Regions from separate parts of the Serratia sp. LTN-2 genome, predicted to be linked through region 1. Evidence: predicted binding sites of a transcription regulator. Region 1 holds the regulator's gene; the other holds the start of a gene.
The links. Region 1 encodes PhoB, which activates phosphate uptake and scavenging genes when phosphate is short. Its sites were predicted from a motif close to CTGTCATAAAACTGNCNNAT; they were not measured.

Region 1 (7,200 bases):
CTGCCATTGTTGTAACCAGCTCAGCGCCTGTTGCTGTTGCCGGGTTTGCTCGCCGAGAGCGCTTTCCTGCTCGCTCAGCGCCGTCAGCTGTTCGGCCAGGGAGTGGCGCTGTTCGTCGTTCAGCAGCTCGATACCGCTGGCGCGCTGATGCAGCCCATCCAGATCGGTTTTGGCCTGTTTGTGGGATTCGAACACCTGTTCGGACAATCGCCCGTAGATTTCGGTGCCGGTCAGTTCTTCCAACAGCTCGGCGCGATCGTTGGCGTCGGCGTTGAGGAAGGCGGCGAACTGCCCCTGAGACAGCATCATCGACTTGGTGAAGCGGCCGAAGTCCAGCCCGGTGATGGCGGCGGTGATCTCCAGCTTGTCGCGCACTTTGTCCGCCAGGATCTTGCCGTCTTCGCGGCGCGCCAGTTCGACTTTCGGCGCCTGCAGGTTGCCGTCCGGCGCGTTTTTGGCGCGGCGCTGACTCCAGAAGGCGCGATAGCCGACGCCCTTGACCTCGAACTCGACTTCCGCCAACGATTCGGCGGTATGGCGGGTCATCAGTTCATTCTGGCTTGGCGTGACGTTGAGGCGCGGCGTCTGGTGGTATAGCGCCAGGCAGATGGCGTCCAGCAGGGTGGTTTTGCCCGCGCCGGTCGGGCCGGTAATGGCGAACAGACCGTTGCTGGCGAACGGCTCGGCGGTGAAGTCAATCTTCCATTCGCCCTGCAGCGAGTTGAGGTTTTTTAAGCGCAGGCTGAGGATTTTCATGGGTTGTTCTCCTCGGCGTTGTGCTGCACCGCCTCGACCACCTGGCGGAACATTTGGCGCATCCGCTGTTGGCGCGTTTCGGGCAGCTCAATCTCCTGCGCCAGGCGCCGCTCGAACACTTCATTGACGCTCAGTTCGTTGAGCGTTTCCTTATCCTGCTGTGCGATCGCCTGGCGGCGCTGTTCTTTGCTGCGCCGCAGCAGCACCACTTCCACCGGTAGCTCGTCCGCCAGCAGCTGAATGCGGCGCTGGATGTCGCTGAGGTAGTCCTGCGTCGCCACTTCGATATCCAGCCACACCGGCAGCTCACCGTCATAATCGGCAAACTGCCGCAGCTGCCGTTCGATCTCGGCCAGATCGCCTTTGATCAGCTGCATGGGCTGAAACTGCGGGATCGTTAACGCTTCCACCTGCTGCAAAGCGCCGTCGGCGAAATCGACCATAAAGACGCTTTTGGCTTTGCCCAGTTCATCGAAGCTGAGCGGGATCGGCGAGCCGCTATAGCGAATGTGCTCCGATTTGGCGACGTTCTGCGCGCGGTGGATGTGGCCCAACGCGATATAGTCGGCGGGAGGAAAGGCCTGCGCCGGAAAGGCGTCGAGGGTGCCGATATAGATGTCGCGCACCGAGTCGGAGGTGGTGACGCCGACGGTGGTCAGGTGGCCGGTGGCGACGATCGGCAGCGGCAGGCCCAATTGGTCGCGGCGCTCGCAGGCCGCCTGATACAGCGTTTGGTAATGTTCGGCGATGGCTTCCTGTAACGCCTGCTGTTTCTGCGCGCCGGATTCGCCGGCGCGGCTGGTGAGCAGATCGCGTGGCCGCAAGAACGGGATGGTGCACAGCACCGCGCCCGGCTGGCCGTCGCGCCGGTTCAGCACCAGGATCTGCTGTTCGGGGGCGCCTTGCGCGCTCGCGATCACCGTGGTGTTCAGGCAGGAGAGCAGTTCACGCGATTCGTTCAGCGTCGCCACCGAATCGTGGTTGCCGCCCAGCACCACCAGTTGGCAGCCGGTGTGCTGCAGTTCCACCACGAAGCGGTTGTACAGTTCGCGGGCGTAGCTGGGCGGCGAGCCGGTATCGAACAGATCCCCGGCGACGATCAGCGCATCCACCTGCTGCTGCTCTACCTGTTCGATCAGCCAGTTCAGAAAAGCCTGGTGCTCGGCGGCGCGGCTTTTGGTGAAAAAGTACTGGCCAAGGTGCCAGTCAGAGGTGTGGATCAGGCGCATGACACTCCCGGGTGCAAAGGTAATGGCGATGATTATAAAGGCCGCGGCGCCGGCTGTCCCGGCGCAATGGCGAGGGCAGCGGAATGATTTTTCTTTACTATGGGAAATAATCGCTATGCTTACTGCCTATAACAGCCGCTTTTTTTCATAAAAGTGTCACAAAACTGACGCATAATGGCGCCCGCAAAGTCGCTAACACATTGGCAGGATTGACGATGGCAAGACGCATACTGGTGGTGGAAGACGAAGCGCCGATCCGTGAGATGGTGTGCTTTGTGTTGGAACAGAATGGTTACCAACCGTTGGAAGCCGAGGATTATGACAGCGCCGTGACGCGCCTGTCTGAGCCGTTCCCTGATTTGGTGTTGCTCGATTGGATGCTGCCCGGCGGTTCCGGCATTCAGTTTATCAAGCATATGAAGCGCGAAGCGCTGACCCGCGATATCCCGGTGATGATGTTGACCGCGCGCGGCGAAGAGGAAGACCGGGTGCGCGGCCTGGAAGTGGGGGCGGATGATTACATCACCAAGCCGTTCTCGCCCAAGGAGCTGGTGGCACGCATCAAAGCGGTCATGCGCCGTATTTCACCGATGGCGGTGGAAGAAGTGATTGAAATGCAAGGACTGAGCCTGGATCCGTCCTCCCACCGCGTGATGGCGAACGATCAGGCGCTGGACATGGGGCCGACCGAGTTCAAGCTGCTGCACTTCTTTATGACCCACCCGGAGCGGGTTTATAGCCGCGAGCAGTTGCTTAATCACGTCTGGGGCACTAACGTTTATGTGGAAGACCGTACCGTTGACGTGCATATCCGTCGGCTCCGCAAGGCGTTAGAAACCAGTGGGCATGATAAAATGGTTCAAACCGTTCGGGGCACCGGCTACCGGTTCTCAACGCGCTACTGATCGCGCCGCGCTGGAGAATATGCCGTGTTAGAACGTCTGTCGTGGAAGAGGCTGGCTCTGGAGCTGGCTCTTTTTTGTCTGCCCGCCTTACTGCTGGGGCTGATTTTCGGTTATCTGCCCTGGTTCCTGCTGGCCTCTGCGCTGGCTGCGCTGGTGTGGAATTTCTACAACCAGCTCAAACTCTCCCATTGGCTGTGGATCGACCGCAGCATGACGCCGCCGCCCGGCCGCTGGAGCTGGGAGCCGTTGTTCTATGGCCTGTATCAGATGCAGCAGCGCAACCGCCGCCGCCGCCGCGAGCTGGCGCTGCTGATCAAGCGCTTTCGCAGCGGGGCCGAATCGCTGCCTGACGCGGTGGTGATGACCACCGTCGAAGGCAATATCTTCTGGTGCAACGGTCTGGCGCAGCATCTGCTCGGCTTCCGCTGGCCGGAAGACAACGGCCAGCACATCCTCAACCTGCTGCGTTATCCGGAGTTCAGCCACTATTTGCAACAGCAGGAGTTTTCGCGCCCGCTGACGCTGCAGTTGAACAACGAACATTACGTCGAATTCCGCGTGATGCCCTATTCCGAAGGGCAACTGCTGATGGTGGCGCGCGACGTCACCCAGATGCGCCAGCTGGAAGGGGCGCGGCGCAACTTCTTCGCCAACGTCAGCCATGAGCTGCGCACGCCGTTGACGGTGCTGCAGGGCTACCTGGAAATGATGGGCGACGAAGAGCAGGACGGATCGCTGCGCAGCAAGGCGCTGAGCACCATGCAAGAGCAGACCCGCCGGATGGACGGGCTGGTCAAACAGCTGCTGACGCTGTCGCGCATCGAGGCGGCGCCCAATGTCGACATGAACGAACGGGTGGATATCCCGCTGATGCTGCGGGTGTTGCAGCGCGAGGCGCAATCGCTGAGCGGCGGTAATCACGAGATCGCTTTCCGGGTGAACGAACAGCTCAAAGTGTTCGGCAATGAAGACCAGTTGCGCAGCGCGGTGTCTAACCTGGTATACAACGCGGTCAACCACACGCCGAAGGGCACCCATATCGAAGTCAGCTGGCAGCAGACGGCACATGGTGCGCAGTTCCAGGTCAGCGACAACGGGCCGGGCATCGCCGCCGAGCACCTTCCGCGCCTGACCGAGCGTTTTTATCGCGTCGACAAGGCCCGTTCGCGCCAGACCGGCGGCAGCGGGCTGGGGCTGGCGATCGTCAAACACGCGCTCAGCCATCACGACGCGCGGCTGGAGATCCTCAGCGAACCGGGGATCGGCACCCGCTTTATCTTTACCTTACCCAACCGGTTGATTGTTCCGGCCGCTTTATCAGAGAATGCGGTGAAAAATTAACGCGAGACACCGGTATGACCCGAATCACCCGAGGGCTGTTGCTTTGCCTGGCGCTGCTGGCCGGACGTGGCGCGCTGGCGCAGCCCGACGGCATGCTGGCGGGCAATCTGTCCAGCGTCGGCTCCGACACCCTGGCGAACCTGATGGCGCTGTGGGCGCAGGACTTCAGCCAGCATTATCCCAACGTTAATCTGCAGATCCAGGCCGCCGGTTCGTCGACCGCGCCGACCGCGTTGGCGGCGGGCGCCGCGCAGCTGGGCCCGATGAGCCGGCCGATGAAGGCGGCCGAGGTTTCGGCGTTCGAACATCGTTACGGCTATGCGCCGCTGGCGGTGCCGGTGGCGGTGGATGCGCTGGTGGTGTTGGTGCATCAGGACAATCCGCTGCGCGGCCTCAATTTGCAGCAGCTCGATCGTATTTTCTCCGCCACCCGGCGCTGCGGTGAAAGCCAGCCGCTGACGCGCTGGGGCGAACTGGGTCTGAGCGGCGACTGGGCGACGCGCTCGCTGCAACGCTTTGGCCGCAACTCGGCTTCCGGCACCTACGGCTATTTCAAACTGCGCGCGCTGTGCGGCGGTGATTTTATGCCGCGCGTCAATGAGTTGCCCGGTTCGGCCTCGGTGGTGCAGGCGGTGGCCGGTTCGCTCAACGGCATCGGCTACGCCAGCATCGGTTTTCGCGCCAGCGGCGTGCGGCTGCTGCCGTTGGCGGAGTCGGGGGAGGACTATGTCGCGCCTACCGCCGCCAACGTGCGCAACGATCGCTACCCGCTGTCGCGCTACCTGTATATCTACATCAACAAAGCCCCCAATCAACCGCTGGAGCCGCTGACCGCGGCGTTCCTCGATCGCGTGCTGTCGACCGCAGGACAGAGCCTGGTCAACCACGACGGCTATCTGCCTCTGCCACCGGCCGCTCTGCAGAAGACCCGCCAGGCGCTCGGGCTGCAGCCGCTTGCACCGGTCATGATGCAATAAGCGACAAAAGGCGACGTAATTTTCGCCTTTTCTCACGCCGAAATGGAGCTTATGCCACGCGAAAACCGGGCTTTTATTGGCGTTTTCGCGCGGTAAAGTGATATATGCTTCACGTTTCGTGAATTGGCTGTTCAAAAATGATACAAATCATGTAGTGTATATTTATTGATAGCCAATATGATCGACTGGTGGCTAAAGTTTATATGGTCGATAGCTCTGCTTTTCGCCGTGCGTCTTGCCTTGAAGCGCTATAAACGTTTACCTTAGCCCTCGTTGTCGGATTAAACCTCCATTTTTATAACTCCTAAAACTTTGCCCATCTTCATGAGCGGCCACTTTCGAATAGGGACATAAACGCCGGAACGATTGCGTTTAGGGTGCTTATTTGGCGCTGCGATGGTCGGGCATGCCGACAACCGGGTGGGGCGTCACGCCACCACGCTATCGGACAATTTTTTCATTTGAACAGGCAACACGACATCGTATGAGTCATCGTTTAACGTCAAAAGATATCCTGGCATTGGGCTTTATGACCTTTGCCTTATTCGTCGGGGCCGGGAACATCATCTTCCCGCCGATGGTCGGTTTACAGTCCGGTGAACATGTCTGGACTGCGGCGCTGGGCTTCCTGATCACCGCCGTCGGCCTACCGGTCATCACCGTCATCGCGCTGGCGCGCGTCGGCGGCGGCATCGACGCCCTCAGTTCGCCGATTGGCCGCGGTGCCGGCCTGCTGCTGGCGACCGTTTGCTACCTGGCCGTCGGCCCGCTGTTCGCGACGCCGCGCACCGCCACCGTCTCCTTTGAAGTGGGCATCGCCCCGCTGACCGGCGACGGCGCCATGCCGCTGTTCATCTACAGCCTGGTGTATTTCGCGCTGGTGATTGGCATCTCCCTGTATCCGGGCCGCCTGCTCGATACCGTCGGCCACGTGCTGGCGCCGCTGAAGATCGTCGCGTTGGCCGTACTGGGCATCGCCGCGTTGCTGTGGCCTGCCGGCGCGCCGATTCCGGCGACGGCGGCTTACCAGAGCGTGCCTTTCTCTTCCGGTTTCGTTAACGGCTATCTGACCATGGATACGCTGGGCGCGCTGGTATTCGGCATCGTTATCGTCAACGCGGCGCGCTCGCGCGGCGTGAAAGACGCCGGTCTATTGACCCGTTACACCATTCTGGCCGGTTTGATCGCCGGCGTGGGCCTGACGCTGGTTTATCTGAGCCTGTTCAAGCTGGGTTCCGGCAGCGGCGCGCTGGTGCCTGACGCTACCAACGGCGCGGTGATCCTGCACGCTTACGTTCAGAACACCTTCGGCGGCCTGGGCAGCTTCTTCCTGGCGGCGCTGATCTTCATCGCCTGCATGGTGACTGCGGTAGGCCTGACCTGCGCCTGCGCCGAGTTCTTCGCGCAATACCTGCCGTTCTCCTACAAGACGCTGGTGTTTATTCTGGGCCTGTTCTCGATGGTGGTGTCCAACCTCGGTCTGAGCCACCTGATCCAGATCTCCATTCCGGTGCTGACCGCGATTTACCCGCCGTGCATCGTGCTGGTGGTGCTGAGCTTCACCCTGCGTTGGTGGCACAGCGCGCCGCGCATCATCGCGCCGGTGATGCTTGTCAGCCTGTTGTTTGGTATCCTTGACGCAGTGAAAGCGTCCAGCTTCCAGCAGCTGCTGCCGGCCTGGACCACTCACCTGCCGCTGGCGGAGCAGGGATTGGCATGGTTGCCGCCTTCGCTGCTGATGCTGGTGCTGGTCGCGATTTATGATCGGGTGTGTACGCGTTCTCAAGTGACCGCGCACTGATAATCCCCCGGCTTAATCTAGGGCCACGGACATGTCCGTGGCTTTTTTACGTTTAAAACTATGGGTCATCTTCATGCAACAACAGTCACCCACCACTGCCCCCGACAATAAGCTGAAACGCGGCCTCAGCACGCGTCACATCCGCTTTATGGCGCTGGGGTCGGCCATCGGCACCGGGTTGTTCTACGGCT
Region 2 (7,200 bases), on a different contig from region 1:
GCCCGTTGGCCTATCCGCTCGGTTCGGCCTCGACCAACACGCAATATGCGCAGGCGGAGAGCACCCGCCAATTCTGGCGCAGCTGGCAGCGTGAAGAGGGCAATCCGTGGCCGAAGATGCAGCGCGATTTTCAGGCGCGCTATGAGCAGCATTTCGGCCCCTCGGTAAAATACTACGCCATCGATCAGGGCAAGTGGCCGCCGATGGCCATCACCCAGCACGAGCGCGACGGCATTTATTACTTTCTCACCATGGGGGTCAGCATCCGGCCGATGCCGTGGGTGGAGATCCTGTTCAACGACGAGGCTTCGCGCTATCGCCGCATGGAGATGGCGATCGCCATCGACAGTCAATACATGACCGAAGACAACGCGGTGCAGATGGCCAGCGCGCTGGCCGGTTTCGCGCACGCGCCTTGGGCGCGGCTAACCTGGATCGGCGAAGGGCATACGTTGGAGTCGGACGTGGCGCCGCTGGGCTACGAGGGCTATATTTTATCGTCGTCCTTCTACCCATATAACGCGCACCTGGCTTTGCCGCAGCAGTACGGCGACCCGGTGAACCTGTTCTGGGCCAGCCCGGTGTTTACCGCCGAACGCCAACTGGCGCACGCCACGCCGAACGGCGGGCACGATCTGGTGAACCGGCTGCGCGAGCAGGGCGTCGACCATATTTTCCGCCCGCGCCAGCCGGTGTGCTGATGCGATTGACTCTTCAGGAGCTGCCATGACCGCCGCGCTGTTGATTATCGATGTGCAGGAAGGGTTGTTTACGCCGCCGCCGGCGGATGCCACGGGCACCGTTGCGCGCATCAATCTGCTGAGCGAGCGCGCCCGTCGGGCCGGCGCGCCGGTTGTCGTGATTCAGCACCACACGCCGGACGACGAACTGCCGCACGGCAGCGCCGCCTGGCAAGTGCTTGCGGCGTTGACGGTGGCGCCGGGCGACCACCGGGTGGAGAAAACCACGCCGGACTCCTTCCTGCGCACCTCGCTGGGCGCATTGCTGATCGCCAACGGCGTTTCGCAGCTGGTGGTGTGCGGCTACTCCACGCCGTTTTGCATCGATACCACGGTGCGTAGCGCGGCGGCGCGCGGTTATCCGGTGACGCTGGCGGCGGATGCTCATACCTGCCACGACAAATCCTATGCCGACGGCCTGCTGATCCGCACCCACCATAACGAGACGCTGTCGAATATCGACAGCTTCGGCGTGTCGATCCGCGCCGTGCCTGCGGTGGACATCGTGTTCTGATTACGGAAAAACGGGGGCCTCGGCCTCCGTTCGTTATTTCAGGCCCGCCCGCCGCGCCGCCACCTTGGCCAGCGCCGCCCAATCCAGATCCGCATCCCCCTGCGCCATCGCGTCGAGGAAGTTGTCTTTCAGCACCCCGGCGAACGGCATCGGCGTATGGCTGTCGGCGCCGGCGGCCAGCGCCAGCCCGACGTCCTTCAGCCCCAGCGCCAGCCGGAATCCGGCGGGTGAATACTTCTCGGCGGCGATCAGCGCGCCATAGCCCTGATAGGCCGGGGCAGCGAAGACGGTGCTGCTCAGCATCTGCAGGTAGTCGGCGCCGGACACGCCGTAGTTGCGCACCAGCGCGCTGCCTTCCGCCATCGCTTCAATGGCGCTGGCCAAGGTAAAGTTGGTGGCGATCTTGACCACGTTGGCCTGCGCCGGATCGGCGCCGAAGTGCCAGGTTTTCTGGCCGAGGGCATCGAACAGCGGCTGCGCTTGCTTCAGCCGCTCGCTATCGCCGGCCGCCAGAATATTCAGCTTGCCGGCGGCGGCCACGTCGACCCGGCCCAGCACCGGCGCGGCGAGATAGCCGATGCCGTGTTCCTCATGCAGCGCCGTCAGGCGTTTGGCGAGTTCGACCGAGATGGTCGCCATATTGATATGCAGCGCGCCCGGTTTCATCTGTTGCAGCAATCCGCTGTCCACCACCACCTGTTGCGTGGCGGCATCGTCAGCCAGCATGGTGATCAGCACGTCGGCATCGGCCAACTGTTCCGGCCGCTCGGCCTGCCGCGCGCCGGCGCTCACCAGCGGCTGCGCCGCCTGCGGCGAGCGGTTCCATACCGTTAAGGCGAAGCCCGCCTGCAACAGGTTGGCCGCCATGGCGCTGCCCATCCCACCCAGTCCGGCAAATCCGATCTTCATCATGCGCTCCTTTTTCAGGTTGAAGGTTTTACCCTAGCGCGCCGGGCCAGGAACGCAAATGCCGGAATGTAACGTCGTCTTACGCATCGGCGGCGGGTTATTGACGCGCTGCCGCAGCGGGTATACCTTGATGCCATGAATATATCAATGCACTCCACCCACAATCAGTCATGGTGGCGCCTCTTCTGAGGCGGCACGAGTATTCACATCTCTTTTTAATGCCGCCGGTTTGGCGGCATTATTCTTTGTGGCGTTGATCCGGCGGTCTACAGACCTTCAGGAGCACTGTCATGAGCTACACCATTCTTACCGGCGATCGCGCCACCGGCCCACTGCATTTAGGCCACTTCGTCGGCTCGCTGCGCCAGCGCGTGGAACTGCAGCACCAGCATAACCAAACGGTGATGGTGGCGGATCTGCAGGGCCTGACCGATAACGGCAACAATCCGCAAAAAATCAGCGCCAACGTGCTCAACGTGGTGGCCGATTATCTGGCGGTGGGCATCGATCCGCACAAGACCACCATTTGCCTGCAGTCGGCGCTGCCGGCGTTGGCCGAGCTGACGATGTACTACCTCAATCTGGTCAGCGTGGCGCGGCTGGAACGCAACCCGACGGTGAAAAACGAAATCGCCGAGAAGGATTTCGCCCGCAGCCTGCCGGCCGGCTTTTTGATCTATCCTGTCAGCCAGGCGGCGGACATCACCGCCTTCGGCGCCACCCACGTGCCGGTTGGCGAGGATCAGCTGCCGATGCTGGAGCAAACCAACGAGATCGTGCGGCGCTTCAACCACATCGTCGGCCAACCGATATTAACGGAGTGCCAGCCGCTGTTGAGCAACGTCGGGCGTCTGCCGGGGCTGGACGGGCAGGGCAAGATGTCGAAATCGCGCGGCAACGCCATCCCGCTTGGCGCCGGCGCCGACGAGGTGCACAAGGCGGTGATGAGCATGTTCACCGATCCCGGCCATCTCAACGTCAGCGATCCCGGCCGGGTGGAGGGCAACATGGTGTTCACCTACCTGGACGCCTTCTGCGAAGACGCCGCGCTGGTGGCGGATCTGAAGGCGCATTACCGCTGCGGCGGGTTGGGGGACGTGAAAATCAAACGGCTGCTGGAGGATTGCCTGCAAAGCCTGCTCGAGCCGATCCGCACCCGCCGCGCCGAATTCATCGCCGATAAAGGCGAGCTGACGCGCATCCTGCAGCACGGCACCCGCCGCGCGCATCAGGTCAGCCAGCAGACGCTGCAGCAGGTCAAGGCGGCGCTGGGGCTGGACTTCTTTAGCCTGGAATGATGCGCACGCCGGGGCGTCACGCGTCACGCCCCGGCCATAAAACCATCATCCCACTGTCATAAACTTATTCGTTAATAGGTGCCCATAATGATTAGCCACTGAAACCAGAGAAATCATATGGCTCAGGCACTGTTAAAATTGGCACAGCACGACTTCCCAGGGCAGCACGCCGCCGCATCCCGCAAAGTGTTATCGGTAAAGGGACTCGGCAAGGCCTACAAAGCGCAGCAGCGCGTGCTGGATGACATCAACTTCGATCTGCACGCCGGCGAGTTCGTGGCGGTGATCGGCCGTTCCGGCGCGGGCAAGTCCACGCTGCTGCACACCCTGAACGGCACCATCCCTTCCAGCTGCGGCGAGATGCTGCACTTCGAAGACGATGGCGTGGCGCAGGATATCGCCCAGCTTGCCGGCCGCCAGATGCGCCAGTGGCGCGCGCGCTGCGGCATGATCTTCCAGGACTTCTGCCTGGTGCCGCGGCTGGATGTGATGACCAACGTGCTGCTGGGTCGTCTGAGCCACACGTCTACCCTGAAATCCTTCTTCAAACTGTTCGATGACGCCGACCGCGCTCGCGCCATCGAGCTGTTGCAGTGGCTCAACATGCTGCCGCATGCGCTGCAGCGCGCCGAGCACCTCTCCGGCGGCCAGATGCAGCGCGTCGCCATCTGCCGTGCGCTGATGCAAAACCCGCAAATCCTGCTGGCCGATGAGCCGGTGGCGTCGCTCGATCCGAAAAACACCCGCCGCATCATGGACGCGCTGCAGAAAATCAGCGAAGACGGCATCGCGGTGATGGTGAACCTGCACTCGGTCGAACTGGTGAAAGAGTATTGCTCGCGGGTGATCGGCATCGCCCACGGGAAGATCGTGTTTGACGGGCATCCTTCGCAACTGAACGAACGGATCCTGCACCAGCTGTATGGCGAAGAAGCCAATCAGATCCATTGAAGCACTTTTGACCTTTACCCTTTACACACAAGGCACACCTAATGAAAAAAGTATTGAGTCTGACCACCCTGATGGCCGGCGCGATGATGGTCTTTAATGCTGCCGCAGCGGATGCGCCGAAAGAGCTGAACCTGGGCATTCTCGGCGGCCAGAACGCCACCCAGCAGATCGGCGATAACCAGTGCGTGAAGCAGTTCCTGGATAAAGAGCTGAACGTCGATACCAAGCTGCGCAACTCGTCCGACTATTCCGGCGTGATCCAGGGCCTGCTGGGCGGCAAGATTGATCTGGTGCTGAGCATGTCGCCGTCCTCGTTCGCTTCGGTCTATATCAAGGATCCGAAAGCGGTGGACATCGTCGGCATCGCGGTCGACGACGTCGACCAGTCGCGCGGCTACCACTCGGTCGTGGTGGTGAAGGCCGGTAGCCCGTACCAGAAGCTGGAAGACCTGAAGGGCAAGGCCATCGGCTTCGCCGATCCGGACTCCACCTCCGGCTTCCTGATCCCGAACCAGGCGTTTAAAAAGCTGTTCGGCGGCACGGTCGACAACAAATACAACAACACCTTCTCCAGCGTCACCTTCTCCGGCGGCCACGAGCAGGACATCCTCGGCGTGCTGAACGGCCAGTTCGAAGGTGCGGTAACCTGGGCGTCGATGATCGGCGATTACAACACCGGCTACACCAGCGGCGCGTTCACCCGCATGATCCGCATGGATCACCCGGACCTGATGAAACAGATCCGCATCATCTGGCAGTCGCCGCTGATCCCGAACGGCCCGATCCTGGTGAGCAACTCGCTGCCGGCCGACTTCAAGGCCAAAGTGGTCACCGCCATCAAGAAGCTGGATAAAGACGATCACCAGTGCTTTATCAAAGCGATGGGCGGCAAGCAGCACATCGGCGACACCACCCTGGCGGAATACCAGAACATCATCGATATGAAGCGCGAGCTGACCAAAGGCGACCGTTAATTCCCGGCTGCCTCGGCCGTCCGAATGAAGGGGTTCAGCGTGCTGAACCCCTTGTTCCATAAAGATGGAAGACCTGTTTTGAATACCGATTTCGCACACTATTACCAACGGATCCGCAGCAAGCAAAAGCGCGAAGCGCTGTTGTGGTCGCTCGGGCTGGTGGTGTTGTACCTGGGCGCCGGCAACCTCGCCGAGTTCAACCTGCACACTGTCTGGGTGTCTATTCCGCACTTCTTCGACTACCTGGCCGAAACCATTCCGACGCTGCACTGGCACCTGCTGTTCGCCGACGGGCGCACCGAAGGCTCGCTAGCCTATTGGGGTTACCGCCTGAACATTCAGCTGCCGCTGATCTGGGAGACCCTGCAGCTGGCACTGGCGGCGACCATTTTCTCGGTGCTGGTGGCGACCGTACTGGCGTTCCTGGCGGCCGGCAACACCTACACTCCGGCCTCGGTGCGGCTGGCGATCCGCACGCTGGTGGCGTTTCTGCGCACCATGCCGGAACTGGCGTGGGCGGTGATGTTCGTGATGGCGTTCGGCATCGGCGCCATTCCCGGCTTCCTGGCGCTGGCGCTGCACACCATCGGCAGCCTGACCAAACTGTTCTACGAATCGATCGAAACCGCCTCCAACAAGCCGGTGCGCGGGCTGGCGGCCTGCGGCGCGACGCCGCTGCAGCGCATGCGCTTCGGCCTGTGGCCGCAGGTGAAACCGGTGTTTCTCTCCTACAGCTTCATGCGGCTGGAGATCAACTTCCGCCAGTCGACCATTTTGGGACTGGTGGGGGCGGGTGGCATCGGCCAGGAGCTGATGACCAACATTAAACTCGACCGCTACGATCAGGTCAGCATGACGCTGCTGCTGATCATCGTGGTGGTTTCCGTGCTCGACTATGTGTCGGGCGAACTGCGCAAGCGCGTGGTGGAGGGGGCAAAATGACAGCGGGCACTCCGGCGTCGGCGGAAACGCTGCGCCAGCTAAAACAGCAGCATCCGGCGATCTTCGCGCAGCAGGGGCGTTACCTGCGCACCGTCGGCCTGATCGCGCTGGCGATCGTGCTGTACTACGTGTTCTTCTTCCTGGTCTTCGGCATTAGCTGGCCGCAATTTATCAACGGCTGCCAGCAGCTGGGGCGCTATTTTCTGCGCATGTTCGTCTGGCATGACTTCGTCAACTGGCCGTTCATGTACTACTTTCAGCAGATTGGCATCACCATCGCCATCGTGTTCGCCGGGACGATCACCGCGTCGCTGATCGCGCTGCCGTTGTCGTTCTTCGCCGCGCGCAACGTGATGTCGACGCCGCTGCTGCGGCCGATTTCGGTGCTGGTACGCCGCTTGCTCGACGTGCTGCGCGGCATCGACATGGCTATCTGGGGGCTGATCTTCGTGCGCGCCGTCGGCATGGGGCCGCTGGCCGGGGTGTTGGCTATCGTGATGCAGGACGTCGGGCTGCTGGGCAAACTGTATGCGGAAGGGCACGAGGCAGTGGACAAGTCCCCGAGCCGCGGCCTGACGGCGGTGGGCGCCAACGGGTTGCAGAAGCACCGCTACGGCATCTTCACCCAATCGTTCCCCACCTTCCTGGCGCTCAGCCTGTACCAGATCGAATCCAACACCCGCTCTGCGGCGGTGCTGGGCTTCGTCGGCGCCGGCGGCATCGGCCTGGTGTATGCGGAGAACATGCGGCTGTGGAACTGGGACGTGGTGATGTTCATCACCCTGATCCTGGTGGTGGTGGTGATGATCATGGATAAGGTCTCTTCGCTGCTGCGCAACAAGTACATCATCGGCGAAGATATCCCGCTGTAT

Region 2: phnC (phosphonate ABC transporter ATP-binding protein) is a predicted target of PhoB. The motif match lies at 3,504-3,523, and genes of this name have one in related genera.

The regions. Positions count from the first base shown of each region.
Region 1 covers NZ_JCAXDO010000004.1:144,657-151,856, forward strand. The annotation lists gene sbcC (exonuclease subunit SbcC) at 1-756, opposite strand, end outside; gene sbcD (exonuclease subunit SbcD) at 753-1,985, opposite strand; gene phoB (phosphate response regulator transcription factor PhoB) at 2,201-2,890, shown strand; gene phoR (phosphate regulon sensor histidine kinase PhoR) at 2,915-4,231, shown strand; gene AC6BYQ_RS10610 (PstS family phosphate ABC transporter substrate-binding protein) at 4,246-5,208, shown strand; gene brnQ (branched-chain amino acid transport system II carrier protein) at 5,693-7,009, shown strand; gene proY (proline-specific permease ProY) at 7,083-7,200, shown strand, end outside.
Region 2 covers NZ_JCAXDO010000002.1:485,511-492,710, reverse strand. The annotation lists gene AC6BYQ_RS06080 (suppressor of fused domain protein) at 1-701, shown strand, start outside; gene AC6BYQ_RS06075 (cysteine hydrolase family protein) at 727-1,254, shown strand; gene AC6BYQ_RS06070 (NAD(P)-dependent oxidoreductase) at 1,288-2,163, opposite strand; gene trpS (tryptophan--tRNA ligase) at 2,454-3,461, shown strand; gene phnC (phosphonate ABC transporter ATP-binding protein) at 3,579-4,412, shown strand; gene phnD (phosphonate ABC transporter substrate-binding protein) at 4,454-5,386, shown strand; gene phnE (phosphonate ABC transporter, permease protein PhnE) at 5,465-6,328, shown strand; gene phnE (phosphonate ABC transporter, permease protein PhnE) at 6,325-7,200, shown strand, end outside.